3 regions of the Methylobacterium sp. P5_C11 genome follow, and region 3 is predicted to be linked to each of the others. Evidence: predicted binding sites of a transcription regulator. Region 3 holds the regulator's gene; each other region holds the start of a gene.
The links. The regulator LexA, encoded in region 3, represses DNA repair genes until DNA is damaged. The targets are predictions, from matches to a motif close to TGTTCNNNNTGTGTTCNG.

Region 1 (4,271 bases), on a different contig from region 3:
AGCGGAGGGCTCGCGGGCGGCGATGCTACTCGGACGGCAGGGCCGCGGCCTCGCGCACGGGCTCTGCGGACGGCGCGCGCCGCGGCGTCGCGGCGGCCAGCATCTGGAGCGACGGACGACGCGGTGGCAGCGGCACCTCGACCGCTTCGGCCGTCGCCTCGGCCCCCGGTGCCGGTGCGGCGGCGAGGGGCATCGGGGCGGTGGCCTGCGGCGAGAGGCGGAGTTCCGCGATCTGCGCCGGGGACGCGCCGGTTCCCGCGACCGCGCTGCCCAGGCCCGCGGGCCGGCGCGGCGGCAGCGGAACCTCCACGGCCGGGGCCTCTGCCGCCTGCGCCGCGGTCGCCGAAGCCGTCGGCGCGAGAGCGGCCGGGGTCGCGGCGACCGGCTCGATGGACAGGCTGGCGAGCTGAATCGTCGCGCCGGCCAGGGCGGCGGGGCGGCGGGGCGGCAGCGGCACCTCGACCGACTCGGTCGGTGTCTCCGCCACCGCGGTCGGGGTCGGTGCGTAGGCCAGGGCCGAAGCGGCTGCGGTCCGTGTGTCGGCGGCGCCGCCGCCGAACAGGCTCGCCAGGGCGCTGGCCGAAGCCGCCACGGGCGCCACCACCGCGGCGACCTCGGTGGAGATGCCCTGGCGCTTGGCCGCGTAGTAGTAGCCGCGATTGTAGTATTGGTAGGCCTGGGAGATATTGCCCTGGGCGGTGCGGTAGGCGCCTGCGAGGTAGGCCACGCCGTAGCGCAGGTTCGTCGCCGGATCGTACAGGCCCGCGGCATCGCCGGTGTAGCCTAGGCTGCGCGCGGTCGCGTGCTTGATCTGCATCAGGCCCAGGGCACTGCCGCCCTTGGCCCGCGGATTGTAGTTGCTCTCGCGCTTGACCACCGCGTGGACGAAGCTTGCCGGAACGCCGTTCGCCTTGGCCTGCTGCTCGATCAACGCGTCGATGTTGTCGTGCGCGCCCTGCCCGAAGGCGACGGCGGGCACGACCGCGAGGGCGGCGGCCAGGATTAGGCGATGCATTCCGAGACCCGGTGCTGCTTGTTCTCTGGTCAAGCTAGGTCGCGGGCAAATGAGGCCGGAAAGCGGCCCCGGTTCGGCAGCCTGTGGGCGGCCGGGGTGTCGGCGGCGTCTGTGATCCGCACGCCACAGGCCTGCGCCCTGTGGAGGGCTCGGCGGGGCAATCCTCGGGGGGGCGAGCGGACGCTCTCCGCCTTTCAGGGCAGGATGAAGCGCTCGACCCCGCGGGCGAAGCCGTCCGCGTCATTGCCGTCCGTGACGGCGCGCGCGGCCGCCTTCACGGCCGCCTCGGCATTGCCCATGGCCACCGAGAAGCCGCTCTGCGCGAACATCGGACGATCGTTGCCGGCGTCGCCGAAGGTGGCGATCCGCTCGGGCGGGATGGCGAGATGCGCGCTCATCCATGCGACGAACCGGCCCTTGTCGAGATGGGGAGGCGTCACGTCGAGGTAGTAGGGCTGCGAGCGGTGGACGGTGGCGCGGTCCGCCAGGGCTGCGCCGATCCGCGCCTCGCAGGCAGCGAGATGAGCGGGGTCGCGGCTGACGCCGACGATCTTGGCGGCGCTTCCCATGAGGGTCCCGAGATCGGCCACGACACGCGGCTCCGTCCCGATCGTGCGGCGCTCGAGGTCGGTGTAGGGGCCGGCCGGATCGCGCAGGCACCACGCGCCTCCGGTGAAGACCCAGACGTCGAGCCCCTCGGCCAGGAGCCGGTCGAGCGCCGACCGGGCCGCTGCCTCCGGGATGGTGCGCTCCTCGAGTGCCGACAGGTCCGGCCGGACCACGCTCGCGCCGTTGAACGCGCCCATCGGCAGGTCGAGATCGAGTTCGGCGACGAGGCTCCGCAGCCCGATCGGCGGCCGCGCCGACGCGATGCTGAACCCGATCCCGGCCGCGCGCAGCCGCCGCACGGCCGTCACCGTCGCCGCGGTCAGGCGCTTGTCGCCGGTGACCAGGGTGCCGTCGACGTCCGAGATCACCAGCGCGATCCCCGCGGCCTTGCCGGATTCCGTGGTCATCGCGTCAGACCCTTTCTCGCTGTCCCGCGCGCCTCCGCGGCGAGCTCCGCCACGACCCGGTCGGCGATCGCCCCGGGCGGTTCGAGGATCCCGACCGCGATCGGATGCTCGTCGGGGCCGGGAACCTCCAGGACGGCGAACTGGCTGTCGAGGAGCTGCGGCGCCATGAAGTGGCCCTGGCGCCCGGCGAGGCGCCGCGCGATCAGGGCCTTGTCGCCGTCCAGATAGACGAGGCGCACCCGCCGGCTGCCCTGGATCAGGACGTTCCGGTAGGCCCGGCGCAGGGCCGAGCAGACGACGACGCCTGATTCCCCGGCCGCGAGACGCTGGCGGATCCAGGCCGCGATCCGGGCCAGCCACGGCGCGCGATCCGCGTCGTCGAGGGCGTGACCCGCCTGCATCTTTGCCACGTGTTCCGGCGTGTGGAAGCTGTCGCCATCCACGAAGATCCAGCCGAGCTTCTCGGCGATCAGCGCCGCCACGGTGCTCTTCCCGGAGCCCGAGACGCCCATGACCACGAGGACCTGGGCGCCGGCGGCATCGGGCGCCGGCTGCGATTGGGACGTCATCTGGACCACCCCTGACTCCCCGGCACCCCGGACGCCCCATCAATAGGAGCGGACGCGAAGAAGGGAAGATCGCCCCCGCCAGCCGGACGGCCTCCAGCCGCGGAGGAACCGCACCGTCGACCGCGCGTTCCCCGAAGCGAATTGGAACATTTCAGGAACAGAATGGCCATGGCACAGACGACCGCGAAGGCGCCCTCGAAGTCCGACCCGAAGGCCGCGGCCTCTCGGGACAATCCCAAGACCGATCCGAAGGACGTGTCGAATCAGATCAAGGATCCGGACCAGTGGACCACCGGCGGAGAGCCGATGACCGGGGCGCAGGCGTCCTATCTCAAGACTCTGTCCGAGGAAGCCAAGGAGCCGGCGGCGTTCGATCCGGATCTCGACAAGGCCGAGGCCTCGAAGCGAATCGACGATCTCCGCCACAAGGCCGGCCACGCGTGAGCCGCGCCCGGTCGCGTGCCCACGGGCCGCGACCTTCCCGGTGCATATCCCAGCTGGAACCGCCGCAACCGCCCTGTTTCGAGCACTTCATTAAGCCGGCGGCAATCGCCGGGGGGCTACCGTGACTGGCGGTGCGTGAGGCCACGCAGGCGACTGGAAGTGAAGGCGCGTTCGACCATGCACGAGCCGGGGCGCGGCAGTATCGGAAGGCGCGCGGTCCGAACGCGGTCGATGTCCGGTCCGATGGATCGACTGGGGGCCGCGGCGGTGCGCTTTTCCCGGGACGGGCGCGGAACCACGGCCATTGAATATGCCCTGATCGCCGGCCTGATCTTCCTGGCCGTCGTCGGAAGCCTTCGGTTCTACACGTCGCGGGTCAGTGTCGTTTACGATACGATCAGCGCCGCCGTGACCCAGTCGAACTGAACGCCCGTCCCCACCCGGATCGTGGCGCGCGAGAACACCCCGCTCCAGTTCGCTTTTGTATCCCGATATTGCCGACGTCTGGCGTGTGCCCGGCCTTTTTTCCCCGAGCGCCCCGAAAAAGCTGTGCTTAACGAGGATGACTCGGCGCTCTCGGCCGTGGCGGGCGAGGTGTGGCTCACCCGCTACGGACACCCGGGCGGCTATGGGCTAGGCACAGGCTCGGCAATACCGATGGGCAACATCTGGATGCGCAAACTTCCCTACGTCCTGCTCGCCGTCACGGCGATGTCGGGCTGCACGTACCTGCCCGCGGCGGGTCCGACGGCGAGCGCGATCCAGGCCGGTGCGGAGGTGGCCACCGCCGATGGCGGCATGCTCGCCCGCTACGAGATCATCGACGTCACCCCCTCGGTGGTCGAGGCCCTGCGCGGCCGGCCCCTGGACAGCCTGCTCGCCTCCTTCGGCGACCACCGCCCCTCCTCCGAGCCGGTCATCGGCATCGGCGACATGGTCTCGGTCTCCGTCTGGGAAGCCGGCTCCGGCGGCCTGTTCTCCGGRCCGCTGGTGGCCGACCGCTTCTCCGCCGGCTCCAAATCCGCCCTCATCCCCGAGCAGCCCGTCGGGCGCGACGGCGCCATCTCGGTACCCTATGCCGGCCGCATCAAGGTCGCCGGCCGCCGCACCCAGGACGTCCAGACGCTCATCGAGAACGAACTCGCCGGCAAGGCCATCCAGCCGCAGGTGCTGGTCTCGGTCACCCGGCCGATCAGCCAGGCGGTGACCGTCACCGGCGAGGGCGCC
Region 2 (4,271 bases), on a different contig from region 3:
CGCGCCCCGCGGCGCCGCAACATCGTCCCGGGCTGGATATGGGGTGCCGACCGCGCGGATCGCGCGCGACGAAACCGCCGATCCGGATCTTCACGGGGGCCAACCCGCGATGATCGAGCTGATCCGCGCCAACGATGTCGTGCTGATCGGGTTCGCCCGCTCGGTCCTTGAGGCGGCCGAGATCCCGGTCCTCGTGGCGGACAGCCACATGAGCCTGATGGAGGGCTCGATCGGCGTCTTCGGACAGCGTCTGCTCGTCGCGCACGACCACGAAGCGCAGGCCCGGCGGCTGCTGGCCGATGCCGGGATCGCCCACGAGTTGCGCCAGCCGTGACATCGGAGCCGGACGCCTTCCTCGGCGGCCTCCTGCGCCTGCATCAGCCTCCCAAGGGCGCGCACCGGGCCGGGACCGATGCCGTGCTGCTCGCTCGGCTGCTCGTTCCGGGGGCCGGGGATCGGGTCTGCGATGTCGGCGCCGGGACCGGCGCGGTCGGCCTCGCCTGCGCCGTGCTGGTACCAGGCCTCAAGCCGACGCTGGTGGAGCGAGACCCCGCCCTTGCCGAGCAGGCGCGGGCGAACGCAGCGTGCAACGGGATCGACGCGCAGGTTCTGGTGGCCGACGTCCTCGCCCCGGCAGCGGAGCGCCGCGCCGCCGGCCTCCAGCCGGACGGGTTCGACGTGGTTCTCACCAATCCACCGTTCTTCGCGGCCGGCAGCCACCGCGCGTCGCCCCATCCCGGCCGGGCCTCCGCCCATACCTTTGCGGAGGGTAGCCTGGAGGCCTGGATCCGCGCCTGCACGGCGATCCTGCGGCCCGGGGGCCGTCTCGGGCTGATCCACAGGGCCGACGCGCTCCCGGCCTGCCTGGATGCCCTGAAGGGGCGCTACGGCGGCCTGGCGATCCGCCCGGTCCATGCCCGCGGCGATACGGCCGCGATCCGTGTGCTGATCACCGCGACCCGGGGCAGCCGCGCGGCGGCGGCCCTGCTCCCGCCGCTGGTACTGCACGGTCCCGACGGCCGTTTTACCCCGGAAGCCGAAGCGCTCCATCGCGGCGCGCCCTGGCCGCCGCGCTGACCGGACGGCTCACGCCGCCAGCGCGACAGACTCCGCGACGCGGATGCCGAGGAACCGCTCGACCTCCGGGAGATCCGGAAAGGCGAGGAATTCCGGGCGCAGCGGCTCGGGCAGACCCTCGAAATTGAGGCCCGGAAACGTGTCGGGATGCGGGTAGAGCTGCCAGGACGCCCCGGGCTCGACCGGCGGGAACAGGATCGCAACCTTCTCGGACCCCAGGCGGACGATCCGGGTCGGGCTGTAGGACAGGGTCTCGATGCTCCAGCCGTGGCGGGAATCCCGGCGGGCCTTCATGGTGCGGCGGCTCGTCGCGCGATGCATGGCGGTCTCCTTCGGTGGGGTGAGAACAGGTTCAGGCGGCGCTGCGGCGACCCGATCGTTTCGGCCAGCCGAGCGCCACGAGGCGCGCCTTGGCGTAGTCGCGCACCTCGTCGCGGGTGCCGGGAGGCATCGTCGCCAGCACGGCCTGGGTGTCGCCATCCAGCATCAGGTCGGTGACCGCGTTGATCGTCCCGGCCGCGTCGATGCGGCGCTTGAGGTCGCCCTCGGCCTCGGTGACCTCGTCGAAGGCGGGTGGTTCCTCGAAATCCTCGTCCACCGCCCGGACGGGAATCTGATGGGCGCGGAACTCGTCGGCCTCCTCTTCCGAGTAGACCAGACCGTGTAGCTCGATGAGCTTGAGGATGACGCGGTCCTTCCCGCGCTTCTCGGCCATCGCGTAGACGTAGGCCGCCTGCTTGCCTGAGACGCGGTAGTTCACGTTGACGAGGGCCTCGCCCATCGACCACTCGACGCGGTCGGTCCCGGGCTTCGCGCCGGGCAGGCGGCCGGTCACCAGGATCACGGCCTCGTCCCGCTCGGCGCGGATGACCGTCGGCGGCTCGAACACGATCCCGGCCTGCGCGGCGATGCGCTCCAGGGTCTTGTGGTAGATCACCGCGGTCCCCTGGACGCGCCAGACGTTGCCCCCGAAGGGCTCGCCGTAGCGGACGAGGATGTCGGCGATCTGCTTGTCGGCGGTTCGCATGCGGGCTCGTTCCGGAAAATTTCGACGGCATCATCCACAGGTTTGTTGGATTTTGCTCTTTTGTTCTCTTTTTGTTCGTATCTATATGCGCAATCTGCCCGCCATGCGCAAGGGGTCGTGCGTCGGGTTCGTGGTGCGCGTGCCGCCGCGGCGTCGCGCCTCCGAAGCGCCGGACGGACGCGGCCAGACTTCGCATTGTTGCTGCACCGCACCTTAGGGTAGACCCTTGGCGACGATGTCCGAGACCGCAGCCGCGATGACGCCTTCCCTCTGGACCCGCCTGTCCAATCCCAGCCACTTCATGCGGTGGTCCGGGGTGCTGGTGCCTTGGCTCACGGCCCTGTCGCTCGGCGTCCTGGCGCTCGGCCTGTACCAGACCTTCTTCGTGGTGCCGCCCGACTACCAGCAGGGCGAGACCGTGCGGATCATGTACATCCACGTCCCGGCCGCGTGGCTCGGGGTGTTCTTCTACGGGGCGATGAGCCTGTCGGCGATCGGCACCCTGGTCTGGCGGCACCCGCTCGCCGACGTGGCCCAGCGGGCGGCGGCGCCGATCGGGGCGGCCTTCACGCTGATCTGCCTCGTCACCGGTTCCCTCTGGGGCAAGCCCATGTGGGGCACCTATTGGGTCTGGGATGCGCGGCTGACGTCGATGCTGATCCTGCTGCTGATCTATTGCGGGATCATCGCCCTGTGGCGGACCCTCGAGGATCCGAACCGCGCCGCGCGGGCGGTGGCGATCCTGACCCTCGTCGGCGCCGTGAACCTGCCGATCATCAAGTTCTCGGTGAACTGGTGGTCGACCCTCCACCAGCCGGCCTCGATCCTGCGCATGGGCGGCTCGACCATCGATCCGTCGATGCTCTACCCCCTGCTGATCATGATCGGCGCCGCGACGCTCGGCGGGACGACCCTGCATCTCTACGCGATGCGCACCGAGATCATGCGACGCCGGGTTCGGACGCTCACGATCCGCGAGGCCGAGCGCCTCGACCGCGCCCAGCCGCGCATCACCCCAACACCGGCGCCGATGCCGGTCGGCCAACCGGTCTAGGATCGCGGCGATGGATCTCGGGTCTCACGGCGGCTTCATCCTCGCGGCCTACGTGTTCACGGCGGCCGTGATGGTCGCCCTGGTCGGCAACGCCCTGCGCGACCGCCGGGCGCAGGTGCGCGCCCTGAAGGGCTTCGGCGAGGACCGGCGGTGACCGCGCCCCTCGACGAGACCACCGGACCGGTGCCGCCGGTCCGCCGCTCGCTGCTGCTGATCGTGCCGGCGCTCGCCTTCGCGGCGCTCGCTGCCGTGCTGTTCCTGCGCCTGCGCTCCGGCGTCGACCCGGCCGCCCTGCCGTCCGTGATGATCGGCAAGCCGGTGCCGCAATTCGCGCTGCCCGCCGTCCCGGGGCTCACGGCTGGCGGCGCGCCCGTGCCCGGCCTGTCCAGCGCGGATCTGAAGGGCCAGATCACGGTGCTCAACGTCTTCGCCTCGTGGTGCGCCCCCTGCCAGGTGGAGCACCCGATGCTGATGCGTCTGGCGAAGGAGCCCGGCATCCGGCTCGTCGGCATCGACTACAAGGAGCCGAACCCGGAGGCCGGGCAGCGCTTCCTGGCGCGGCACGGCGTGCCGTTCAGCGCGGTGGGCGCCGATGCCGGCGGCCGGGCGGCGATCGATTTCGGCGTCTACGGCGTGCCCGAGACCTTCATCATCGGGCCGGACGGTGTGATCCGCGACAAGCTCGTCGGCATCCTCACACCGGAGAACTTCGCGAGCGTGCTCACACGGATCCGCGCCGCCGGCAAGGTCGCGGCGGCGCAGTAGGCTTACGCCTCCGGCTGCGGGTTCTTGCGCTCGTAGCGGGTCAGCAGCGGCGTCTGCGCCAGGGCGAACAGCACGGTGATCGGCATGATGCCGAACACCTTGAAGTTCACCCAGAAATCCTCCGTCTGGGTCCGCCACACCAGCTCGTTGAGGGCCGCCAGGACGAAGAAGAACACGCCCCAGCGGAAGGTCAGCTTGCGCCAGCCCTCGTCGGTGAGGCTGAACATCGAATCGAGCACCACCGACAGCAGCGAGCGCCCGAAGGCGAGGCCGCCGAGCAGCACGGTGCCGAACAGGGCGTTCACGATGGTCGGCTTGACCATGATGAAGGTCTTGTCCTGCAGCGCC
Region 3 (4,271 bases):
CCGCGCAGGCTCTGATGGCCGCAAGGGAGCTAGGCCGAAGCGACTCGTTCGGCAATAGGCCTCGACGTGGAAGCGACGCGGCGACGATCAAAGTGAGCCGAGTGTTTCTGGTCTTGCCGTATTGGTCGATCAAAACAGATCGACTTTTGAACGTGACCAATATTACCGCGAATATGTTCGCTCGGGACGGATGGCGGGACTCTCACGGGTCTCGACGCGTTCGCGGGAGAGACGCACGGGTAGCGTAATGATCCGTCTATATACTCAGCTTTAGGTCATGCGTGGTACCTATATTTTTGAAAAACAAAATATAAAGCTTGTATTTGGCAGCAAAGACGCGAGCTATCCGGACTTTTTCTCTTAATCTGTCTCGTCTTGATTCKGTTGCGGATTGCTGCGAACTCGGCAGCGCTGCATAGGAGCAGGACGCTGAACGGCAGGCCGATCCGGAGCGGCTGTCGGCTCGGGCTAGGCGCGACGCGATGCTGATGGCCGAGATCCGGCGCGTTCAAGCGGCGAACTTCGGCGTCTGCTGGCTCAGGAAGGCGTGGCGTCAGCTCGCCCGCAAGGAGATCGCGGTGGCGCGCGGCACGGTCGCCCGGCTGATGCGGGCGATGGGCTTGGCCAGCGTCGTGGTGCGCGGGCGCAGGGTCCGCACCACCGTGCCCGATCCAGCTGCGGCCGGCCCCCCGCGACCCGGGTAATCGGAAGTTCAAGGGAGCAGGCCCTACGCGAGCGCCACCCCTTTGCCGGAAGCGGCCCCGTCGGCCATCCTCGATCTCCTCAACAGGCTGCAGACGCCGCGCGGCCCGAATAGTAAAGTCGCCTTCGAACACCCGCCCTGATATCAATTTCCCAAAGTGGTGCTAGCGCGGGCCGAGACCCGGATTGCGGCCTGGCAGGCGCGGAACCACCGTGCCGCGCCGCTCGATCGGCGCGTCGCACGCGTAGGCGAATTCGCTCTTCAGCGGATCGAACACGGTCTCGCCGGTGATCCGGCAATCTTCCCGCACCGTCTCGTCGAGATAGGCCCGGGCGGCGGTGCGGAAGCGCTTCACCCGGGTCGCGTCCGGCTCCGGATCGATCCGCGCCTCGCTCAGGTTGCAGCCGGCATATTCGCGCAGGGCGTTCGAGACGATCAGCATCCGGCGCTGCTGCCGGTTATCGTAGACCTCGTAGGGCTCCTTGCAGCCGATCGTCACCACCTGAGGGGTGAGCGCCACATAGTTCCGCGAGATATAGGAAAACCCGGTGGTGCAGCCGGCGAGGCCGAGGGCGGCGAGGCCGAGGGGCAGCAGAGCTGCGGGTCGTCGCATCCGCGTCATTCCAAGCTGGTCCCGGCCCGCGTCCCGGATCCGCCGCCTCTCCGGCGGGGCACGGGCCAGCATTGAAACGGCTCCGCTTGCGCCGTCAATGCGTTTCTCGGCCCGTCCCGTCCGGCGAGGCGCCGGATCGGCCGCATGGCCGGGCCGACACCGGTCCAAGCGTAGCGGTCCCGCCCTTGCAGAACACTTGCGGAACGTTTAACCTGTTCGTGATTTGTTTCGGAGACCGTCACGTGGCGGTCCGCCAAGCCGCGAGTCCCCCGTCGATGCTCACGCGCAAGCAGCTGGACCTCCTGCGATTCATCCAGAGCCGGATGCAGGAATGCGGTGTCCCGCCGTCCTTCGACGAGATGAAGGACGCCCTCGACCTCAAGTCGAAATCGGGCATCCACAGGCTGATCACGGCCCTCGAGGAGCGCGGCTTCCTGCGGCGCCTGCCGAATCGGGCGCGTGCCATCGAGGTGATCCGCATCCCCGAGAGCCTGACCCAGGCGCCCCCGACCGCGGCTTCGGCAGAGCCTCGCCGGTTCACGCCGAGCGTGGTCGAGGGCGGCAAGTCCAAGCAGCCGCCCGCACCGGCGAGCACGCGGATCCTCGACGAGGCCGGCCGCGCCATCTCGATTCCCGTGATGGGCCGGATCGCGGCCGGCACGCCGGTCTCCGCGATCCAGAACCAGAGCCACGCCATCACCCTGTCGCCGGACTTCGTGGCCGGCGGCGAGCACTACGCCCTTGAGGTGCGCGGCGACTCGATGGTCGAGGCCGGCATCCTCGACGGCGACCTCGTGGTGATCCGCAAGCAGGACACTGCCAACACCGGCGACATCATCGTGGCCCTGATCGACGACGAGGAGGCGACCCTCAAGCGCCTGCGTCGCCGGGGCTCCTCGATCGCCTTGGAAGCCGCCAATCCGGCCTACGAGACCCGCGTGCTCGGGCCCGACCGGGTGCGCATCCAGGGACGCCTGGTCAGCCTCGTCCGCCGCTACTGAAGCGGCTCGGCGGGCGCGTCGCCGGAGACGGCGCCGTTGCCTGACCCGTCGGTTTCCGGAGGCGGAGCCTCCGCGGTGTGGGATCCGTCCGACCCGGATGTGACGGGCGTCCGCAGGCGCGGCTCACGTGCCGGTCCCGGCCGCCAGGGTACGGCGCGGCCGTCGGCACGGGTGTACCGGGTGGCGAAACCGTCACCCTCGGCCCGGAGGGCGACCGCTCCGTGGGCGGTGAGGACGCGCCGGTCGATCACCAGCGGGCGCGTGCAGGTCGGGGGCGCCACGAGGCCGGTGATCACCACTGCGGCGCGGGCGCAATCCTCCGGGAAGGCGCGCCGATCCCGGACGAGGGCCACCGCTCGGCCGTCCGGCAGGCGCGCCGTGCAGCCGAGGTGGTCGCAGCGGCCGCTGCCCTGCGGTGCGACCAGCGTTGCGGGCCGCCGTCCGTCACCGTCCGCCTTCAGCCATTGCTCGAGGACGAAGCCGGAAGGGCTGCCCAGCACCGTGAGGCGTCCGTCTGGCCCCCGGACCGCGGCTCCTGCGCCCTGTCGGTCGACGTAGAGGTCGTAACGGTCCGGCCTGGCCGCGAGGACGAGGCCGACCAGGGCAGGCGCCAGGGCGAGCCAGCGCAGGCGCGAGGCTGGGAGCGTCGCCAGCAGCAGGCCGAGGGTCAGCAGGATCAGCGCCGACGTGCCGAAGGCCGGCACGACGACGATCGCCCGCTCGAACCCGGCGATCCAGTCGGAGACGACGAGCATGCCCCCCACCGCCTGACCCATCAGCCACCAGATCGGCCGGTCCTGGGCGAAGGGATAGGCCAGGATCCCGATCACCGCCGACGGCATCACCACGAGGGAGACCAGCGGCAGGGTCAGTGCGTTCCCGACAAGCCCGAAGGGCTGAACCGTCTGGAAATGATAGGTGGCGAAGGGCGCGGTCGCGATCTGGGCCACGAGGGTCGTGGCCAGGGTCCCGGTCACCGCCGAGAGGCCGGTGCCGACGAGCCGCCCGAGCCGCCCCGCCCCGGGGCGCACGAACAGCCGCCCGTCGATCAGCCGGGCGCAGGCGATCAGCCCGGCCACGGCGCCGAACGACATCTGGAAGCTCGGGCCGAGCAGGCCCTCGGGCTCCCGGGCGAGGGCGATCAGGGCGGCCAGCGCGAGGTTGCGCATCGACAGGGCCGGCCGGTCCGCCAGGATCGCGCCCAGCATGATCAGGGTCATGATCAGGGAGCGCTCGGCGGCGATGTCCCAGCCCGAGAAGGCGCAGTAGGCGGTGACCCCGACCATGGCGAAGCCGGCGGCGATCTTCTTGATCGGCCAGACCAGCGCGCAGTACGGCACCGCGGCGAGGACCGCCCGCACCAGCCAGAAGACCACGCCGGCGGCCAGCACCATGTGGAGCCCCGAGATCGACACCACGTGGTAGATTCCGGCGGCGCGGAGCGCGTCGTTGGTCGCCGGCGCGATCAGTCCCCGCTTGCCCGTTACAAGAGCCGCCGCCACCGCGCCCGCTTGTCCCCCTGCGGCCTGCGCGATCCGGCGGGTCAGCGCGTTGCGGGCCTCGTCCAGCAGAGCGGCGAGGCGCAGGCTCATGGGCGGCGGCTCGGTCGGCGCCCGGATCGCGACCGCGCCGACGAGCGAGCCCACCGCGCCGAGTCCCTGGAAATACGCGTCCCGGGCGAAGTCGTAGCCGCCCGGCCGGGCGGCCTCCGGCGGCGGCAGCAGCCGGGCGGTGGCGGCGACGACGTCCCCGGGGCGCGGGATGGGGGTCCTGCGGAACGAGACCCGCACCCGCACCGGCCGCGACTCCGGCGCGAGCCCCGCGAAGGTCTCGACGCGGATGATCAGTCGGGCGCCGACCTCCCGCTCGTCGAGCGCCTCGACCATCCCGACCAGCGGGCCGATGGTGGTGCGGGTGAGGATCGGGGCGGCGACCTGCGCGACCCGCCAGGTCG

Region 1: ACXJKQ_RS24510 (DUF3072 domain-containing protein) is a predicted target of LexA. The motif match lies at 2,743-2,760, and genes of this name have one in related genera.
Region 2: ACXJKQ_RS05470 (trna delta -isopentenylpyrophosphate transferase) is a predicted target of LexA. The motif match lies at 2,166-2,183, and genes of this name have one in related genera.

The regions. Positions count from the first base shown of each region.
Region 1 is NZ_JBFULS010000067.1:18,791-23,061, reverse strand. Features, by position in the region: gene ACXJKQ_RS24525 (lytic transglycosylase domain-containing protein) at 26-1,015, opposite strand; gene ACXJKQ_RS24520 (Cof-type HAD-IIB family hydrolase) at 1,210-2,031, opposite strand; gene ACXJKQ_RS24515 (gluconokinase) at 2,028-2,600, opposite strand; gene ACXJKQ_RS24510 (DUF3072 domain-containing protein) at 2,769-3,044, shown strand; gene ACXJKQ_RS24505 (Flp family type IVb pilin) at 3,288-3,470, shown strand; gene ACXJKQ_RS24500 (polysaccharide biosynthesis/export family protein) at 3,717-4,271, shown strand, end outside.
Region 2 is NZ_JBFULS010000006.1:45,881-50,151, reverse strand. Features, by position in the region: gene ACXJKQ_RS05485 (putative signal transducing protein) at 110-334, shown strand; gene ACXJKQ_RS05480 (tRNA1(Val) (adenine(37)-N6)-methyltransferase) at 331-1,077, shown strand; gene ACXJKQ_RS05475 (hypothetical protein) at 1,087-1,398, opposite strand; gene ACXJKQ_RS05470 (trna delta -isopentenylpyrophosphate transferase) at 1,430-2,104, opposite strand; gene ACXJKQ_RS05465 (heme ABC transporter permease) at 2,361-3,158, shown strand; gene ccmD (heme exporter protein CcmD) at 3,169-3,312, shown strand; gene ACXJKQ_RS05455 (DsbE family thiol:disulfide interchange protein) at 3,309-3,923, shown strand; gene ACXJKQ_RS05450 (septation protein A) at 3,926-4,271, opposite strand, start outside.
Region 3 is NZ_JBFULS010000022.1:14,130-18,400, forward strand. Features, by position in the region: partial or broken gene ACXJKQ_RS13720 (IS3 family transposase) at 429-735, shown strand; gene ACXJKQ_RS13725 (hypothetical protein) at 867-1,316, opposite strand; gene lexA (transcriptional repressor LexA) at 1,592-2,317, shown strand; gene ACXJKQ_RS13735 (ComEC/Rec2 family competence protein) at 2,311-4,271, opposite strand, start outside.